DNA from 4 places in the Arthrobacter sp. FW306-06-A genome. Region 4 is predicted to be linked to each of the others. Evidence: riboswitches for the same ligand, from Rfam matches in the RefSeq annotation. Region 4 holds a riboswitch; each other region holds the start of a gene.

Region 1 (4,155 bases), 1.4 Mb from region 4:
CCGGAGAGCGTGTACGGGTTCGCATCCACCAGCTGGGTGAGCCGCAGCCGCTCCAGCAGCTCGTCAACCCGGTCCTCACCATGGCCCAGGTGCCGGGGGCCAAAGCGCAGCTCATCCAGCACTTTGCCGGTCACGAACTGGTGCTCAGGCTCCTGGAACACCGTCCCTACGCGGGAAATCAATTGCTCGGCCTTCCACCGGAACGGGTCGATGCCCGCACCCCGGCTGAGGTCCAGGGTGGCGGAGACTTTTCCGGAGACCGGCTCCAGGAGGCCGGCAAGGGTCAGCGCGAAGGTCGACTTGCCGGCGCCGTTGGGACCGGTGATGGCCAGGGCCTGCCCGGCGCGGACCTGCGCGGCCACGCCTTCCTGGACGGGGACGGGCGGGATCCTGCGGAAGCCCTTGCGGCGGGGTCGTTCGCGGGAAACACCCAGCTGTTCGGCCGCCAGCAGGAGATTCCCCGTTCCCGGCGCCTGCACCGCAGCCCGGGCACGGGCGGCCGGGACGTAGCCGGGAACCCACACCCCCGCCGCGGCGAGCATGGTGCGCGCCTCACTGAGTACCCGGTCCGGCGGCCCGTCCAACAGCACGGCGGGCTCGGAGGCGGAGCCCGGCTGCAGGACCACGATCCGGTCCACCAGGTCCTTCCACACCGACACCCGGTGCTCCACCACCACCAGGGTGGCCCCGGTCTTGTCCAGGCAGCGCGCCACGGCGTCGCGGACTTCCAGCACCCCGTCCGGGTCCAGGTTGGCGGTGGGCTCATCCAGCAGGATCAGCCCCGGGCGCATGGCCAGGATCCCCGCCAGCGCCAGGCGCTGCTTTTGCCCGCCGGACAGGGCCGACGTCGGGTGGTCCAGCGGGAGGTGGGACAGTCCGACGTCGGCAAGCGCCTCGTGCACGCGCGCCCAGATGGCGTCACGCGGCACGGCAAGGTTCTCGGCTCCGAACGCAACGTCGTCCCCCACCCGCGACAGGACCACCTGCGTCTCCGGGTCCTGCTGCATCAGGCCGGCGCGGCCGCGCTGGGAGCGGGGCACGGCGCCGTCAACCAGCAGCGAACCCGACTCGTCGGCGTCGCCCGCCTCGCCGTCGTCGTCAATGTCTCCCAGTACGCCGGCCAGCGCATGCAGGAGCGTCGACTTTCCGGCGCCCGAGGGGCCCAGCAGCAGCACCCGCTCGCCGGGGCTGATGTCCAGGTCAAGGGCATGGACCGCGGGCCTGGCCCTGCCGGCATGCCGCCAGCCCCAGCCGCGGGCAGTGACCGCCGCGGGGCGGACGGCGCCGGCTGCGCCCTGGGAGGGTGCCATCAGGAGAAGACTGGCTCCGTGGCAGCCCTGCGGGACGCGAAGGAGCTCAGTACGCCGGTGCGGGCCAGGCCGCGGGTGGCGAGCCAGGACAGGCCGCCGGCCAGGACGGCGCCGGAGATGGTGGTGAGGACGATGTAGGCGAACTTGTCCGCACCTGAGTAGGCGATGTTCCAGCCCCACGGCGCGAACGAGTCATTCAGGCCGCAGAAGAAGCCGGCCGCGGCGCCTGCCAGCAGGGAGACGGGCAGGTTGAACTTGCGGTAGGCGAAGATGATGAAGATGATCTCCGCACCCAGGCCCTGGATTAACCCCGAGAACAGGACCGAGGCGCCGTACTGCGAGCCCATGAGCAGCTCTCCGGTGGCGGCCACGGTCTCGCAGAACAGCGCCGCGCCCGGCTTGCGGATGATGAGCATGCCCAGCACGCCCGGAATCATCCATCCGCCGGCCAGCAGACCGGTGAGCGGCGGGTAGGCCGCGTTCATGGGGGCGGACAGTGCTGCCGCGCCCTGGTCCCATGCCCAGAAGATGACGCCGCCGGCGATGGCCACCAGCGCGGCCACCACGATGTCCACGACGCGCCAGGACCTGCTGGTGGTCTTCTTGATTGCTGCAGTGCTCATGTGATCCTCCTGGGGAACAGGAGGGGAAAGTGGACCGGCTGACGGCCCGTTGCCGTGCAGCCGCGACACTTTGAGAACTCGACTCCCTTGCGCCGGTACTAACCGGATCAGGTTCGAGGGTCTGCGGCGGTCCGCACTCTCAGCGCCCACCTGCGGTGCCCGGCTTTAGCCAGGATGCCCGACGGCGGCGCTCCCCTGTCGTTTTTAGTGTTGCTTTTTGGTTAGGGTAAGGCTTTTGATTTGCCCATCCGGGCGTGGTCCAGTTTACACCGAACGGCGCTGGATTGAGGGCTGCGGGCGCCAACCGGACAGGATGTGACCGGCCGTGCGTGGTGGCGCCAGGCATGGAAATAAGCGCGCTTAGCTTTTATTAGTAATCATGCTTACTATGTTGTCTCCCGGGTTTCGAGGAGTACGGGCACATGGGACTCACCATGGTCGGCCCCGCGTTCGTTCCCGTCAGCAGCGCGGCAGACCAAGGAGCACCATGAGAATCCCGGAAACCAGAGGCCCCGTCAGCAGCGCACTGTTCAAAGTCCTGGCGCAGGCTCCGGACGCCGCCGGGCCGGGCCTGGATGGGCTGTACTCCCTGGTGGTGCGGCAGCTGGCCGGAACCGGCGACATCATTGCCGACGAGGACATCCAACTCGCACTATTCTGCCTTTACGAACTCCATTACTCCGGGCTGGACGGCGTTTCAGACAGCTGGGAGTGGGAGCCTGCGCTGATCAGGGTCCGGCGGCTGATCGAGGAACCCTTCGAAGCGGCACTGCGCGCTGCCGCCAAGGAGGCGGCAGGAAACTTCGAACTGCCCGACGGAATTGCCATGACCAGTGACGCCGTTGCCGACGTCCTCTTCGGCCTGGCCGCCACGGACACCGGCCCCAGCCTGTCCCGCTACGTGGCCCGGAAATCCACCCTGGACCAGCTCAAGGAGTTCCTGGTCCACAAATCCATGTACCAGCTGAAGGAAGCCGACCCGCACACCTGGGCCATTCCGCGGCTCAGCGGCAGGCCGAAGGCGGCCCTGGTGGAAATCCAGGCGGACGAATACGGCGGCGGCCGGCCTGAGCGGATGCACAGCGCGCTGTTCGCCCGGACCATGCGCGGCCTGGGCCTGGATGACAGCTACGGCGCCTACGTGGACACGGTCCCGGCAATCTCCCTGGCTTCCGTCAACCTCATGTCGCTCTGCGGCCTGAACCGCCGGCTCCGCGGTGCCATCACCGGGCACCTCGCCATCTACGAAATGACCTCCTCGCAGCCCAACCGCTTCTACGGCAACGGATTCCGCCGGCACGGCTTCGGCCCTGACATCACGCACTACTTTGACGAGCACGTGGAGGCCGACGCCGTGCACGAACAGATTGCGGGACGGGACCTCGCCGGCGGCCTGGTGGAAGCCGAACCGCAACTGCTTGCCGATGTCCTGTTCGGGGCGACGGCGGTCATGGCCATCGACAGCCGCCTTACCGCCCACCTGATGTCGTCCTGGGAAGCCGGGCAGACATCGCTCCGGGCGGCCGTACCGGCGGCAGCGTGACAGCCGCGCCCGCGGCAGTCGCTCCCGGGGCAAGGGAAGGGCGTCCCCGTTTGGTCTCCGACGCGGAGTACATCCTTCCCCTGCGCTGGACGGAGGACTCGGGCCTGGCAGAGTTGGCCGGTTACCTCCGCCAACTGGTGGGCTGGATTCCGGTCACCGTGGTGGACGGCTCAGACCCCGACCTCTTCGACCGGCACCGTGCCACGTTTCCGGCAGCGGTCCGCCACATCCGGCCGGACACCCCGCCGGACAGCATTGCCCTTCACGGGCAGGTCAGTAACGGCAAGGTGGCAGGCGTCATGACCGGCGTGCGCACCCCGGGTGCGCCGTTCCTTGTCATCGCAGACGACGACGTCCGCTATACGCGCGAGGCCCTCGCCGCCGTCGTCCATCACCTGGAATCCGCTCACGTGGTACGCCCGCAGAACTACTTCACCCCCCTCCCATGGCACGCCCGCTGGGACACGGCCCGGACCCTGCTCAACCGCGCTTGGTCGGCCGACTACCCGGGAACGCTGGGGGTGCGCCGCGACGCGCTGCTGGCCACCGGCGGCTATGCCGGCGTCCTGTTCGAAAACCTCGAACTCATTAGGACCATCAAGGCCGCAGGCGGGAGCGAGCGGACACTTGCGGACCTGTTCGTGGCCCGCAGGCCGCCCACCGTGCGGCATTTCCTGCG
Region 2 (4,155 bases), 340 kb from region 4:
GGGTTCGGCAATCTGGATGATCCCGGAGCTGCCGTTGCCGTTCTTGCCGTTTTTCCCGTTGCCGTTAGTGTTCCCGTTCTGCGGCTTGGACCCGGAGATCACGATCGCGTCGAACTCCTGCCCGATGTGGTTCAGCAGCAGGGCCGCCTCCACAGTATCCAGGGCCAGGCGTTCCATCCGTGACGCCAGTTGGTCCGAGCCTGCCATGATGCCCGGCAGCAGCGGCAGGGCCTCCCGCGCCCAGCCGGGAACATCGCCGCCGTTGCTCAGGGCCTCGCAGATGACCAGCACGAAGCGGTCCACTAACCGGCGCAGCGGCGCGGTGGTGTGGGCATAGGCAGCGCCGATGGCGGACTGGATCCCATCCTCGGGGACGGTCCCGTCGAAGGCGGTGTAGGAGGCTCCGCGGAACAGCATGCCTGCCGAATGCATGATGGCCAGCTGCCGCGGATCGGTGGGGTCCAGGGACCGCAGATACTCGCCATAGCTGACTTCGCCGTCCCATGGCCTGCCCAGCACCTCGGTCTGCAGGCGAAAATGCTTCAGCGACCGTTCGTCCGGGGCCGGCATGGTGCGCAGGATGCCCACCTTGCCCTCCAGCATGAGCTGCGCCGCCGCCATCCCGGTCATCAGCGAAATCTGCGCGTTCCAGTCCTCCACCGGAAGCTGTGGAACAGCGTCAATCCGGTAGCCGCCGTCGGGCAGCTGGACAATCTCCTGCTCAGGCATGTTCAGGCTTGCACCTTCACGCGCCCGTTCCAGTGCCACCCGCTTCAGGCCCACCTCACGGAGCAGCTGGAGCACGGGCGGGGCGGTCCCGGCGTCGAGGGCTGCCTGGGCGCCCCGGTAGCTGAGCTTGTCGCGGCTGCGGACCCTCGCGCGACGGACGCTGACCGTCAGTACGGTTGCTTCGCCGTCGAGCGTGAAATCCCAGACGAAGGCCGAACACTCCTGGCCGGGCAGCAGGCTCCCGGCCCCTTCGCTGATGACCTCCGGGTGCAGTGGGATCCGGCCGTCAGGAGCGTAGAACGTCTGTCCGCGCCGCCGCGTCTCCGCGTCCAGGGGGCCTCCCGGCGCAACGAAGGCTGGAACATCGGCGATCGCGTACATCACGCGGTAGCCGTCCCCGTCCAATTCAATAAACACTGCCTGGTCCAGGTCCGTGGAGGATGCCGGGTCGATGGTGACAAACTCGACGGCGGTCAGGTCGTAGGACGGCAGCTGCAGCGCCGCAACGGCAGCCAGGGCGTCTTCCACGGCTTCTGCGGGATACGGGCCCGGAAGCTCAAGCTCCGTCCGCAGCAGGCCCAACGCCTCTTCCAAGGCGTTCTTATGGTCGTGGACGTTGGGAGCCAGCCGATGATGTGACACAAAATTCAGCGTAGCCCCAAGTTCCGCGATTAAGCAGGCTCAGGAACCGGCAGCGTCCAGCGCGTCGAGGAGGGAGGCAGCAGCTGCGGCGGGATCAGGGGCTTCGGTGATGGCCCGGACCACCACGATCCTGCGCGCACCCGCCTCCGCCACCTGGCGGACGTTGCCGTGGTCGATGCCGCCGATGGCAAACCAGGGCACCGGGTCCGCAGCCTGCCGTGACGCCTCGGCCGCGTACTTGACCAGTTCGGGACCGACGGCGGCCCTGCCGGGTTTGGTGGGCGTAGCCCAGACAGGGCCCACGCAGAAGTAGTCCAGCCCGGACGGTGCGGCAGTTGCGGCAAGGGCGGCATCCACCTGCTCGGGCGTATGGCTGGAGAGTCCGATGGCGGCGTTGCCGTCGACCAGCGTGCGTGCGGCCGCCAGCGGCAGGTCCTTCTGGCCGATATGGAACACCGGGGCCCCGGAAAGCACGGCGATGTCGGCGCGGTCGTTGACCGCCCACAGCTTGCCGCGCCGCACCGCCACTTCCTTCAGCACAGCCAAAAGGTCCAGTTCCTCGGCTGCCTCGATGGTCTTGTCACGCAGCTGAATGATGTCCACGCCGCCGGCAAAGGCCGCGTCCACGAACTCCGCAAAATCGCCGCGGTCCCGCCGTGCATCGGTGCAGAGATACAGGCGGGCAGCCTTAAGGGCCTCGCTGTCGCGGGCGTTGACAACCTCGGCATTGGCAACTCCGCCGGCCGGAGCGTGGGAACCTGCGGGAAGGGAAGGGGTGGTCGCATTCATGCCTGCAAGCCTAATTCCTCTAAACTGGGGAGGTACTGCGGGAGCCCGCGGCAGCTGTCACAAAGCGCCGGGCTGAGAGGGCGTCAGAGCCGACCGCTTGACCTGATCCGGTTAATGCCGGCGTAGGGAAGGAACCCAGATGCGTACCCCCGGCACCACCCAGCCCTCGTCCGTTGATGCGTCCATTCCCCCCACCCTTCGTGCCGACGTCGCCGTCATTGGCGGGGGAGTGGTGGGACACGGTATCGCCTGGGAACTGCAGCGTTCCGGACGCTCCGTCGTCCTCATTGACGACGCGCCAGGTTCCGGCGCGAGCTGGGCTGCCGCCGGCATGCTGGCCCCCGTGAGCGAACTGCACTACCAGGAGGAGGACCTCCTGGAACTCATGCTGGAGGCATCGTCACGGTGGCCGGCATTCGCGGCCGCCGTCGCCGATGCATCGGGCACGGATTCCGGATACCTCACGACGCCGACACTCGCCGTGGGCGCCGACGCCGCCGACCGCCGCGCCCTGATGGACCTGCGCACAGTTCAACAGGCGAGCGGGCTGTCCGTGGAACCCCTGACCGTCCGGGAGGCCCGCAAACGCGAACCCCTCCTCAGCCCCGCCATCGCCTGCGCCCTCGATACCCCGGGGGACCACCAGGTGGATCCCCGCCGGCTGGTGGCGGCCCTGCGGCTGGCACTGGCCGGCGGCGCCCGCGAAACGCACCACCTCGCCGTGGCAGGGGCAGTGGACGGTTACGCAGTGCCGGAGCGGGCAAGCGGGCTGTTGTGGGAGGACGGCATCGTTACGGGGGTTCGGCTCGCCGGTGGCGGCACCGTCCTGGCAGCGGAAACCGTGGTGGCCAACGGGCTGCAGGCGGGGGCGCTCGCGGACCTCCCCCATGGCCTCGAGCTGCCCCTGCGTCCCGTCCACGGGGACATCCTCCGGCTTGCAGTGCCCGGCCCCCTCCAGCCCCTGGTGACCGCAACGGTGCGGGGACTGGTGCACGGAGTTCCGGTGTACATCGTTCCGCGCCGGGACGGGACCGTGGTGATCGGAGCCACCCAGCGCGAGGACGCCCTGTCCGACGCCGTCAGTGCCGGCGGCGTCTACCAGCTGCTGCGCGATGCCCAGGCGCTGGTTCCCGCCGTCGCCGAGCTCGAACTTCTGGAATGCACGGCCCGGGCCCGCCCGGGAACCCCGGACAATGCGCCGCTGCTGGGAAGGGTGCCGGTGGACCTGGCCTTAAGAAGCGAAGGATCCGCAACGGAAGCCGGTTACGTTCCGGGGCTCATCATCGCCACCGGTTTTTTCCGGCACGGCGTCCTGCTCACACCCGCTGCAGCAGCCATCTGCACGGATCTGCTCGACGGAAAAGCCGACCCCCGCTGGGTCCCCTTCCGCCCGGGCCGGTTCTCCGGCCCGGGAACGGCCACCCACGGCCTCCACGACAATGGCACCCACACCAAGGAAACAGCGTGAACATCACCCTCAACGGAAACCCGCACACGGTGGCCGACGGCGCCTCCATCACCACACTCGTCAGCCAGGTCACCGGACGCCCGCTGGCTGACAACGGGCAGGCGACGGACGGCGGGAAGCTGGGCGTCGCCGTCGCCCATAACGCCCAGGTGGTGCCGCGCAGCCAATGGTTCGCCACGGCGCTCGCCGAGGGCGACGACATCGAACTCGTTACAGCAGTACAGGGAGGCTGACGCCATGACCGAAACCAGCACCATCAACCCCGCCGGGAACACCGGTGCCGGCGACGCCCTGGTGATTGACGGCGTCGCCCTGAAATCCCGCCTCATCATGGGCACCGGCGGAGCGCCCAGCCTGGACGGCCTGGGCGCAGCACTCCTGGCCTCCGGCACCGCCCTGACCACCGTGGCCATGCGGCGTTACTCACCCGCCGAAACCGGCTCGCTGTTCCAGCTGCTGGTGGACCACGGGATCCGGGTGTTGCCCAACACCGCCGGCTGCTTCACCGCCAGGGATGCTGTGCTCAC
Region 3 (4,155 bases), 150 kb from region 4:
TGTACTTCTGGATGACAATCTTAGGACCACGGAGGTCCTGGAGGATTTCAGCCGTAACAGTTACCTTGGCCAGGTCAGCGGCGGCGGAGGTGACTTTGTCACCGTCAACCAGGAGCAGTGCGGGCAGCTCGATGGTGCTGCCGGCTCCACCGGCGACGCGGTTCAGGGTAACGAAGTCTCCAACGGAAACCTTCTCTTGGCGGCCGCCTGCGCGGACAATCGCGTACACCACTTGGGAACTCACTTCTCTCGACGTTTATTACAAAATTTGCGTGCGGCACCCGGCTCGGAAATTGGCTGGGATCCCGCTGTGCCTCAACGCCGTGGATTCCCCGGGGAAATCCGTGAGCCGTCCCGGTGGAGCAGTCCGCTTGTTATACACAGCAGAATGCCCCAGGGTCATAACCCAAGTGTTGGCGTAAGCACCGAAGATCCAGAATACGCTAAATCCGTCCACGGCCGCAAATGAGGCTGGTTCCGGCGGCCCCGCTGTGGTAGTAACCACAAACCCGGCGGGCAGCACCGCAACCATGCCACTCCATCATAGCGGCGGCGCTGCCGGCAGCGGTCAGGAATGAAGTCTCGGCGCGTCGAAGAATTCCACTTCCAAGCGGCAGGACTGCTTGAACGCGGTGACCATCGCTGCTCTTTCATGGTCCGACGCTTTCCGCCCCGCCCCATCCACGATGGCGATGGCCCGGCGGGTGGCTTCGGCGAAGCCCTCGTCGGCGTAGGTGCGCAGCCACGCCGCGTAGGCGTGCCCTTCAGGCTCACAGCTGGAAAGGAACTGGGAGTGCAGCTTCCTGCCCACCTCGGCGTAGAGCCAGAAGCAGGGCAGGACGGCTGCCGCCAGGACTGCGTAGCTGCCCGACGCCGATGCTGCTGTGAGGTGGTCAACGTAGGCCTTGGTGACGGGGCCCAGGCCGCCCTGGACCGGCCGTGTGCTGAGCCAGGAGCGGTGGAGTTCCGTTTCCACTTCGAGGCAATTCTGGGCCGATCCTGCCCAGAACAATTGTTCGGCCTCCGAGGGGGCCAGGGCGCTGGTGCGGGCCAGAACGCGGGAGTACCCGTTGAGGTAAAGGGCGTCCTGGGCCAGGTAGTAGGCGAAGTCCTTCTCGGCCAGGTCTCCCGCGGCCAGGCCGCGGATGAAGTCAAGCGCGTAGATGTCGTCGAGGTCCTGTTGGGCTTCCGTCCATAGCCGGGCCGCGAAGCCGCCTTCCTGCAGTGCCGGCCGCAGATGGTGGAAGTGGTGCACTGGCCCGTTCCCCCGGCCCACTGACAGCTGGCCCGAGTTCTCGAGGGCGCCGGCCAGCCAGGGCTTGACGGTCCGCAGTGTTGCTTCCCAGTCGCCCAGGCGTGCCTGCACGGTTGCCATTGCGGAGGAAAGGGAGCATCCCGTGCCGTGGCTGTTGCGGGTGGCAATACGGGGTCCCGGGACTTCCACTATCTCCTCCCCGAGCAGGCCCGCGGTGTTGACCAGAGCGTCCGGACAGCGCTCCCCCGCCAGGTGCCCGCCCTTGACCAGGATTGTGGCCCCGGTGGCATCGGCCAGGCGCCTGCCCTGGGCCAGCGCCTCATCCCAGCTCTCCGCAGGGGCAGCGCCCATCAGCATGGCAAGCTCGGGCAGGTTGGGGGTGATGAGGTGGGCAAGGGGCAGCAGTTCCCGAAGTGCCGCTTCCGCCGATTCCTTCAGCAGCCGGTCGCCGCTGGTGGCAACCATCACCGGATCGAGAACCACGACGTCGGGACGCACCTTTTCGAGCCAGCCGCGCACAGTGCGGATCACTTCCCTGTCACCCAGCATGCCGATCTTGACGGCGTCGATGTTGATGTCGTCGCTGACGGCATCCAGCTGCTGGGCCAGGAAAGCGGCCGGAGGAACGTGCACGGCCTGCACGCCCTGGGTGTTCTGGGCTGTGAGGGCGGTGATGGCGGCCATGCCATAGCCGCCATGCGCGGCGATGCTCTTAAGGTCTGCCTGGATGCCCGCTCCGCCTGACGGGTCCGAGCCCGCGATGGAGAGGACGCGTGGAACGTCACGGCCTGCCGGCAACTCAATGGGTGCATCGAATGCAGCTGGCAGGGGCATGGAAAGGGTTGAAGACAAGAGACATCCCTTCGCCGGTACTAGCCGGACAGGTTCAACGGGTGTGGATCTCAGCCGGCCTTTTGCGCGGCACCCCGTGTCGGTTTCCAGCCTAGCCGCTGGGGCGTATTCCCAGGAAAGGTGACAGCACCTGCCGCAAAGGGGTGGGTGCCGCACGCAGGAGTCCCCGCCCTGGGACTGTTCCCCGTGTCATTCACCGGGGAACCGTCCACAAAGCGGGGACTCCTGAATGTGTCTTTGTTGCCTGTCCGGGGCTTCCGGCTTACAGCTCCGAAGCCGGGACGCCGACGCCGAGGATAATCGGTTCCGCTGCCGCCTTGCCCGGTTCGGCGGTGGCCTGTGCCTTATCCATTTCCGGGGCCTTGGCCGCGTGCGAATGGCCTCCGGCAGTCGACTGGACGTTTTCGTGGTGCTGGACGGCGGTCTCGTTGGCGGCACCCTGCGCACGGCTGGCACCCCGGTGGCGCCGCGGACGGCGCTGCCGGGACTGTTCCAGCGTGTGGTCCGAATAGTCCTTTTCGCCTGGAACTTCCACCGCGGTGCGGGCTTCCGCTCCCCCGGCTTCAGCCCCTGATTCCGGCGTGGCCGGTGCCGGTGCGGACGGTTCGGCTGCCTGCGGCACCTCCGCGGTCCTGGCCGGAGCGTCCTCCACGGACGACGCCGGCTGGCCCAGGTGGGCGAACGCTTCAGCGAGCCGGTCCAAGGTGAGAGCCGGCTTGGGCTGCTGCTCCTCCGCATGCTCCACGAACGGAAGCGGGACTTCCTCGCCACCGAATGTCAGGACAGCCGCCGGACGCGTGGGGGCGTCGGCGTCGTGTTTCTCCTCCGCCGGAGCCGGCGCAGGCGGGGCGGCGGGCACCTGCCGGGTTGCCGCCACCTCTTCGTCGTGCAGGTGGGCGGCGTGGGCAGCAGCGGCGATGTTGGCCAGGGCAAGGCGGGTTGCTTCTGCCTTGGCATGCCGCTCAGCGTCCGTAGGGTCCGGGTGGACGGTGTGGACCTGGACGGCAGGAGCCGGAGCGGCCTCGGGCTGCTGGCCGTTGCGTCCGCGCCGCCGCTTTCGTTCCGAACGTGCGCCCGGCTGGTTGTTGTCGGTCCGCTGGCTTTCGGTGCGGTGGGCTTCCGGCCGGGCTTCGGGCCGGTTGTCATTGCGCTGGACGTGGTGGTGCTCGGCGGCCACGACATTGGCCCGGCGGTGCTCCACGGGATCGTCGTGGGTCACCACGCCGCGGCCGGCGCAGGCCTCGCACTGCTCGCCGAAGACTTCCAGGAGCCCGGTGCCCATGCGCTTGCGGGTCATCTGGACCAGGCCGAGAGAGGTCACTTCGGCAACCTGGTGCTTGGTCCGGTCGCGGCCCAGGCATTCCACCAGGCGGCGCAGCACCAGGTCGCGGTTGGATTCGAGCACCATGTCGATGAAGTCGATCACGATAATGCCGCCGATGTCGCGCAGCCGCAGCTGGCGTACCACTTCCTCGGCAGCTTCGAGGTTGTTCTTGGTGACAGTTTCCTCGAGGTTGCCGCCGCTGCCGGTGAACTTGCCGGTGTTGACGTCCACCACGGTCATGGCCTCGGTGCGATCGATCACCAGGGAGCCGCCCGAGGGAAGGAAGACCTTCCGTTCGAGGGCCTTGTGGATCTGCTCGTCGATGCGCCAAGCGGAGAAGATGTCCTGGTCCTTGGTCCACTTCTCGAGACGGCCCACCAGGTCCGGGGCCACGTAGGTTACGTAGGCCTCGATGGTGTCCCAGGCTTCCTCGCCCGAGATGATGAGCTTGGAGAAGTCCTCGTTGAAGACGTCGCGGACCACCTTGATGGTCAGGTCCGGTTCGCCGTAGAGCAGTTCGGGGGCCAGGATCTTGGTGGAGGCCGACTGGCTTTCGATGCCTTCCCACTGGGCCCGCAGCCTGTTGATGTCGTGCGTGAGCTCTTCCTCGGAAGCGCCCTCGGCGGCAGTGCGGACAATGACGCCGGCGTGCTCGGGCAGGCGGTCTTTGAGGATGCGCTTGAGGCGGTTCCGTTCGACGTCGGGCAGCTTGCGGGAGATGCCG
Region 4 (4,155 bases):
CGTCCCGTTCCAGGACCAGTTGCTGCGCGGGCGGTCCCAGTACAGTTCAATGCCGTTGCCCTCGGGGTCGGTGAAATAGAAGGCCTCGCTCACCAAGTGGTCGGCGCTGCCGGTGAAGGACCGCGGCTCGTACTGGGCGGCCGTGGCGACGGTGGCGGCCAGGGAAGCCTGGTCTTCGAACAGCAGGGCGGTGTGGAACAGGCCCGCCTCTCCCCTGCCGGGAATATGCAGTCCCGGCGCCGGGGCCAGGTGGACCAGCGGCCTGCCGAGCCGGCCAAGGTAGAGTCCGCCGTCCTGCTCAGCCACCACCTCGAGTCCCAGCGCGCGCTGGTAGTAGTCGGCCATGAGCTTCATGTCGCCCACCTTGAGCATCACGGTGCCCATGGCGAGGTCGGCAGGAAGAAGATCCTGGCTGCTGGCTGCTGCGGTCATTGATGGCTCCTTGTGTTGGAGGCCGTCCCAATGGCGGCCTGTCACACATTAAAATTACTTGAAGCTTCAATTTATTCCAAGTCCCCAAGGGCCCTCTGGTCAGCGGATGATGCGGCCGCCCAGCACCACATGCTCAAGCGACCTGATGGTCTCCGGCACGGCCCGGGGGTCTTCCCGGCACACCACCGCGTCGGCCCGCGCTCCTTCCGCCAGGACGCCCGCCCCCAGCCAGGTCCGGGCGGCCCAGCATGCGGCATCCAGTGCTGCCGTCATTGGCAGGCCGGCGCCGTGCAGTTCAAGGATTTCGTCCGCGATCCTGCCGTGGCGGATTGTGCTGCCGGCATCGGTTCCGGCAAAGATGCGCACGCCGGCTGCGTGGGCCTCGGCCGCCCGTTCCAGCCTGCGTTCCCACAGGGCGCGCATGTGGGCGGCGTAGCGCGGGAACTTGGAATCCGCCTGCGCCGCGATGTCCGGAAAGGTGGCGATATTGATGAGGGTGGGCACGATCGGTATGCCCTGTTCGGCGAACCGGGGCAGGTGGCGGGGCAGGAGGCCCGTGGCATGTTCAATGCAGTCGATTCCGGCATCCAGCATCTGGTCCAGGGTGTCCTCGGCGAAACAGTGGGCGGTCACCCGGGCACCTTCGTCATGCGCTGCCTGGACGGCGTCACGGACGACGGCGGCGGGAAAGGAAGGAGCCAGGTCACCGGCGCCGCGGTCAATCCAGTCCCCCACCAGCTTGACCCAGCCGTCGCCGTCGCGCGCCTGCTTGCGGACGGCCTCCACGAGGCCCTCCGGCTCCACTTCCTCCGCGAAGCCGCGCAGGTAGCGCCGCGTTCGGGCGATGTGCCGCCCGGCACGGATCAGCAGCGGGAAATCCCCGCGGCCCTGCATCCAGCGGGTGTCGGCCGGTGAACCGGCGTCACGGACCAGCAGGGTTCCTGCGTTGAGGTCAGCCAGGGCCTGCTCCGCAGCCGTGGCGGCGTCAACGGGGCCGCCCGGTCCCAGCCCGATGTGGCAGTGCGCGTCAACGAAACCCGGCAGTACCCAGCCATGGAGGACCCTGCCCGGCTCCGTCACGGGACGGGTGAAGGTGAGGCTCCCGTCCACGGACCAAAGCCCGTACCGGATGCTGTCGGGTCCGGTCAGGACGGGTCCGCTGAATTCAATGACTTGTGGCATCAGGACTTCCTTTCATTGCCCGGACAGGCTAGCACCGCGGATTGTGACAACGCGGTCCCAGGGGCCTGTGGTAGCTTCGTTCCTGACCACACGGGTGCCCCTGCAGGGGCTGAGATCGGGCTGACGCGGCCTGCGACCGTTGAACCTGTCCGGGTAATGCCGGCGAAGGAAGTGAGTATTCCCTTGAGTACACAAAACACCCAGTTAAACGCTGCCCAAATCCAGGCAGAAACAACAGCGGACGCTCAGACAGCACTTCAGGTGACCCAGTCCCTGAAGTCGCATTCGCTGGCCTTTATCGAAGATCCCGGCGCCGGGATCCGGGTGCCGGTAACGGAAATTTCCCTTGAGCCATCCCCCAACGGCCGGCCCAACGAACCGTTCCGCACCTACCGGACAGCGGGGCCGGGCAGCGACCCCGTCCGGGGCCTTCAGCCCTTCCGTTCGGAGTGGATTGAGGCACGGGCAGACACCGAGGCGTACACCGGCAGGGAGCGCAACCTGCTCGATGACGGCCGCTCGGCAGTCCGCCGGGGTGCCGCCTCTGCAGAATGGAAGGGCGCCCGGCCGGTGCCCCGCCGCGCCGTCGACGGCCGGACAGTGACGCAGATGCACTATGCCCGGCAGGGCATCATCACCCAGGAAATGCGGTTCGTGGCGCTGCGGGAAAACTGCGACGTCGAGCTGGTCCGCAGCGAGCTGGCCGCCGGCCGCGCGATCATCCCCAGCAACATCAACCATCCCGAGTCCGAGCCGATGATCATCGGCAAGGCCTTCCTGGTGAAGATCAACGCCAACATCGGCAATTCCGCGGTCACCAGCTCCATCGCGGAGGAGGTGGACAAGCTGCAGTGGGCCACGCAGTGGGGCGCCGACACCGTCATGGACCTGTCCACCGGCGACGACATCCACACCACCAGGGAATGGATCATCCGCAACTCCCCCGTCCCCATCGGGACAGTACCGATCTACCAAGCCCTGGAAAAGGTCAACGGCGAGGCCAACGCGCTGACATGGGAGATTTTCCGCGACACTGTCATTGAACAGTGCGAGCAGGGCGTTGACTACATGACCATCCACGCCGGCGTGCTGCTGCGGTACGTCCCGCTCACAGCCAACCGCGTAACGGGCATCGTCTCGCGCGGCGGCTCCATCATGGCCGGCTGGTGCCTGGCCCACCACCAGGAAAACTTCCTGTACACGCACTTCGATGAGCTATGCGAGATCTTCGCGAAGTACGACGTTGCGTTTTCCCTGGGTGACGGTCTGCGCCCCGGTTCCACCGCTGACGCCAACGACGCCGCCCAGTTCGCGGAGCTGGACACGCTGGCCGAGCTGACGCAGCGCGCCTGGGAATACGACGTGCAGGTGATGGTGGAAGGCCCTGGCCACGTCCCCTTCCACCTGGTCCGGGAAAACGTCGAGCGCCAGCAAGAGCTGTGCAAGGGCGCGCCGTTCTACACCCTGGGGCCGCTGGTGACTGATGTTGCCCCGGGCTATGACCACATCACGTCGGCCATCGGTGCCACCGAGATTGCCCGGTACGGGACCGCGATGCTCTGCTACGTCACCCCGAAGGAACACCTGGGCCTGCCCAACAAGGACGACGTGAAGACCGGCGTGATCACCTACAAGATCGCCGCCCATGCTGCGGACCTGGCCAAGGGCCACCCGGGCGCGCACGAGCGGGACGACGCGCTGTCCAAGGCCCGTTTCGAGTTCCGCTGGCGGGACCAGTTCGCGCTGTCCCTGGACCCTGTCACCGCCGAGGCGTTCCACGATGAGACGCTGCCGGCCGAGCCCGCCAAAACGGCGCACTTCTGCTCGATGTGCGGGCCTAAGTTCTGCTCCATGCGGATCAGCCAGGACATCCGTGATGAATTCGGCTCCGCGGAGGCCCAAGCGGCGCTTGCCGGCGTGGCATCGGGGATGCGGGAGAAGAGCGAGGAGTTCCTGGCCGCGGGCGGCAAGGTGTACCTGCCGGAGCTGCGGGTTCCCGCGGAAAGCTAGGACGCCCGGGCCGGCTGGCTCCGGCTGACCTGCCGAATGAACTGCCGGATTGCCTGGTCCCCCTCCGGGGAGTCCTGGGGCCGGTGCCCTCCCGTGGCAACGCGGTGCAGGGCGCCGGTCTCCCGAAGGTACCCGGCGATTTCCTCATACAGCGGCTCCCAGCCGCCGGTCAGGACCAGCGTGGGCACGCCGGGGACGATGTGCAGCGGCGCCTCCCAGGACGGCGACTGGAGCCGGAGCCTGCGGGCGGACCTCTTCTCCTCGGCGGTGGCCGGCTCCTGGAGGTCCGTGGCATAGACCCGGCGGACGAATTCGCGCTGGAAGTCCTCGTCGCTTAGCTGGTGGCGCACCTCGAAGAGGGGCTGCATCAAGCTGATGTGGGCGGCTGTGGCCGGCAGTTCCGCGGTCAGCGACAGGCACGCCGGTTCCACCAGGGTCAATGAGAAGACCAGGTCCGGGCTTTCCACCGCGGCCATCATGGCGGCGATTGCCCCTTGGGAATGGGCCACAACGTGCCCGCCGGCGGCGCCG

The links. Region 4 has a riboswitch for thiamine pyrophosphate ahead of thiC (phosphomethylpyrimidine synthase ThiC). Riboswitches for the same ligand answer to the same signal wherever they lie in the genome.
Region 1: linked by a shared signal. The riboswitch ahead of LFT49_RS19220 (ECF transporter S component) and the one ahead of thiC (phosphomethylpyrimidine synthase ThiC) in region 4 are both predicted to bind thiamine pyrophosphate.
Region 2: linked by a shared signal. The riboswitch ahead of thiO (glycine oxidase ThiO) and the one ahead of thiC (phosphomethylpyrimidine synthase ThiC) in region 4 are both predicted to bind thiamine pyrophosphate.
Region 3: linked by a shared signal. The riboswitch ahead of thiD (bifunctional hydroxymethylpyrimidine kinase/phosphomethylpyrimidine kinase) and the one ahead of thiC (phosphomethylpyrimidine synthase ThiC) in region 4 are both predicted to bind thiamine pyrophosphate.

Annotation. Positions count from the first base shown of each region.
Region 1 is NZ_CP084552.1:4,097,640-4,101,794, forward strand. It holds gene LFT49_RS19215 (ABC transporter ATP-binding protein) at 1-1,310, opposite strand, end outside; gene LFT49_RS19220 (ECF transporter S component) at 1,310-1,933, opposite strand; TPP riboswitch at 2,000-2,140, opposite strand; gene LFT49_RS19225 (iron-containing redox enzyme family protein) at 2,421-3,476, shown strand; gene LFT49_RS19230 (glycosyltransferase) at 3,473-4,155, shown strand, end outside.
Region 2 is NZ_CP084552.1:3,058,816-3,062,970, reverse strand. It holds gene LFT49_RS14235 (RNB domain-containing ribonuclease) at 1-1,371, opposite strand, end outside; gene thiE (thiamine phosphate synthase) at 1,411-2,160, opposite strand; TPP riboswitch at 2,188-2,306, shown strand; gene thiO (glycine oxidase ThiO) at 2,300-3,628, shown strand; gene thiS (sulfur carrier protein ThiS) at 3,625-3,861, shown strand; gene LFT49_RS14215 (thiazole synthase) at 3,866-4,155, shown strand, end outside.
Region 3 is NZ_CP084552.1:2,572,395-2,576,549, forward strand. It holds gene rplU (50S ribosomal protein L21) at 1-232, opposite strand, end outside; gene thiD (bifunctional hydroxymethylpyrimidine kinase/phosphomethylpyrimidine kinase) at 569-2,089, opposite strand; TPP riboswitch at 2,097-2,194, opposite strand; gene LFT49_RS11885 (Rne/Rng family ribonuclease) at 2,370-4,155, opposite strand, start outside.
Region 4 is NZ_CP084552.1:2,721,960-2,726,114, forward strand. It holds gene LFT49_RS12750 (VOC family protein) at 1-432, opposite strand, end outside; gene LFT49_RS12755 (amidohydrolase family protein) at 532-1,614, opposite strand; TPP riboswitch at 1,695-1,802, shown strand; gene thiC (phosphomethylpyrimidine synthase ThiC) at 1,798-3,624, shown strand; gene LFT49_RS12765 (alpha/beta hydrolase) at 3,621-4,155, opposite strand, start outside.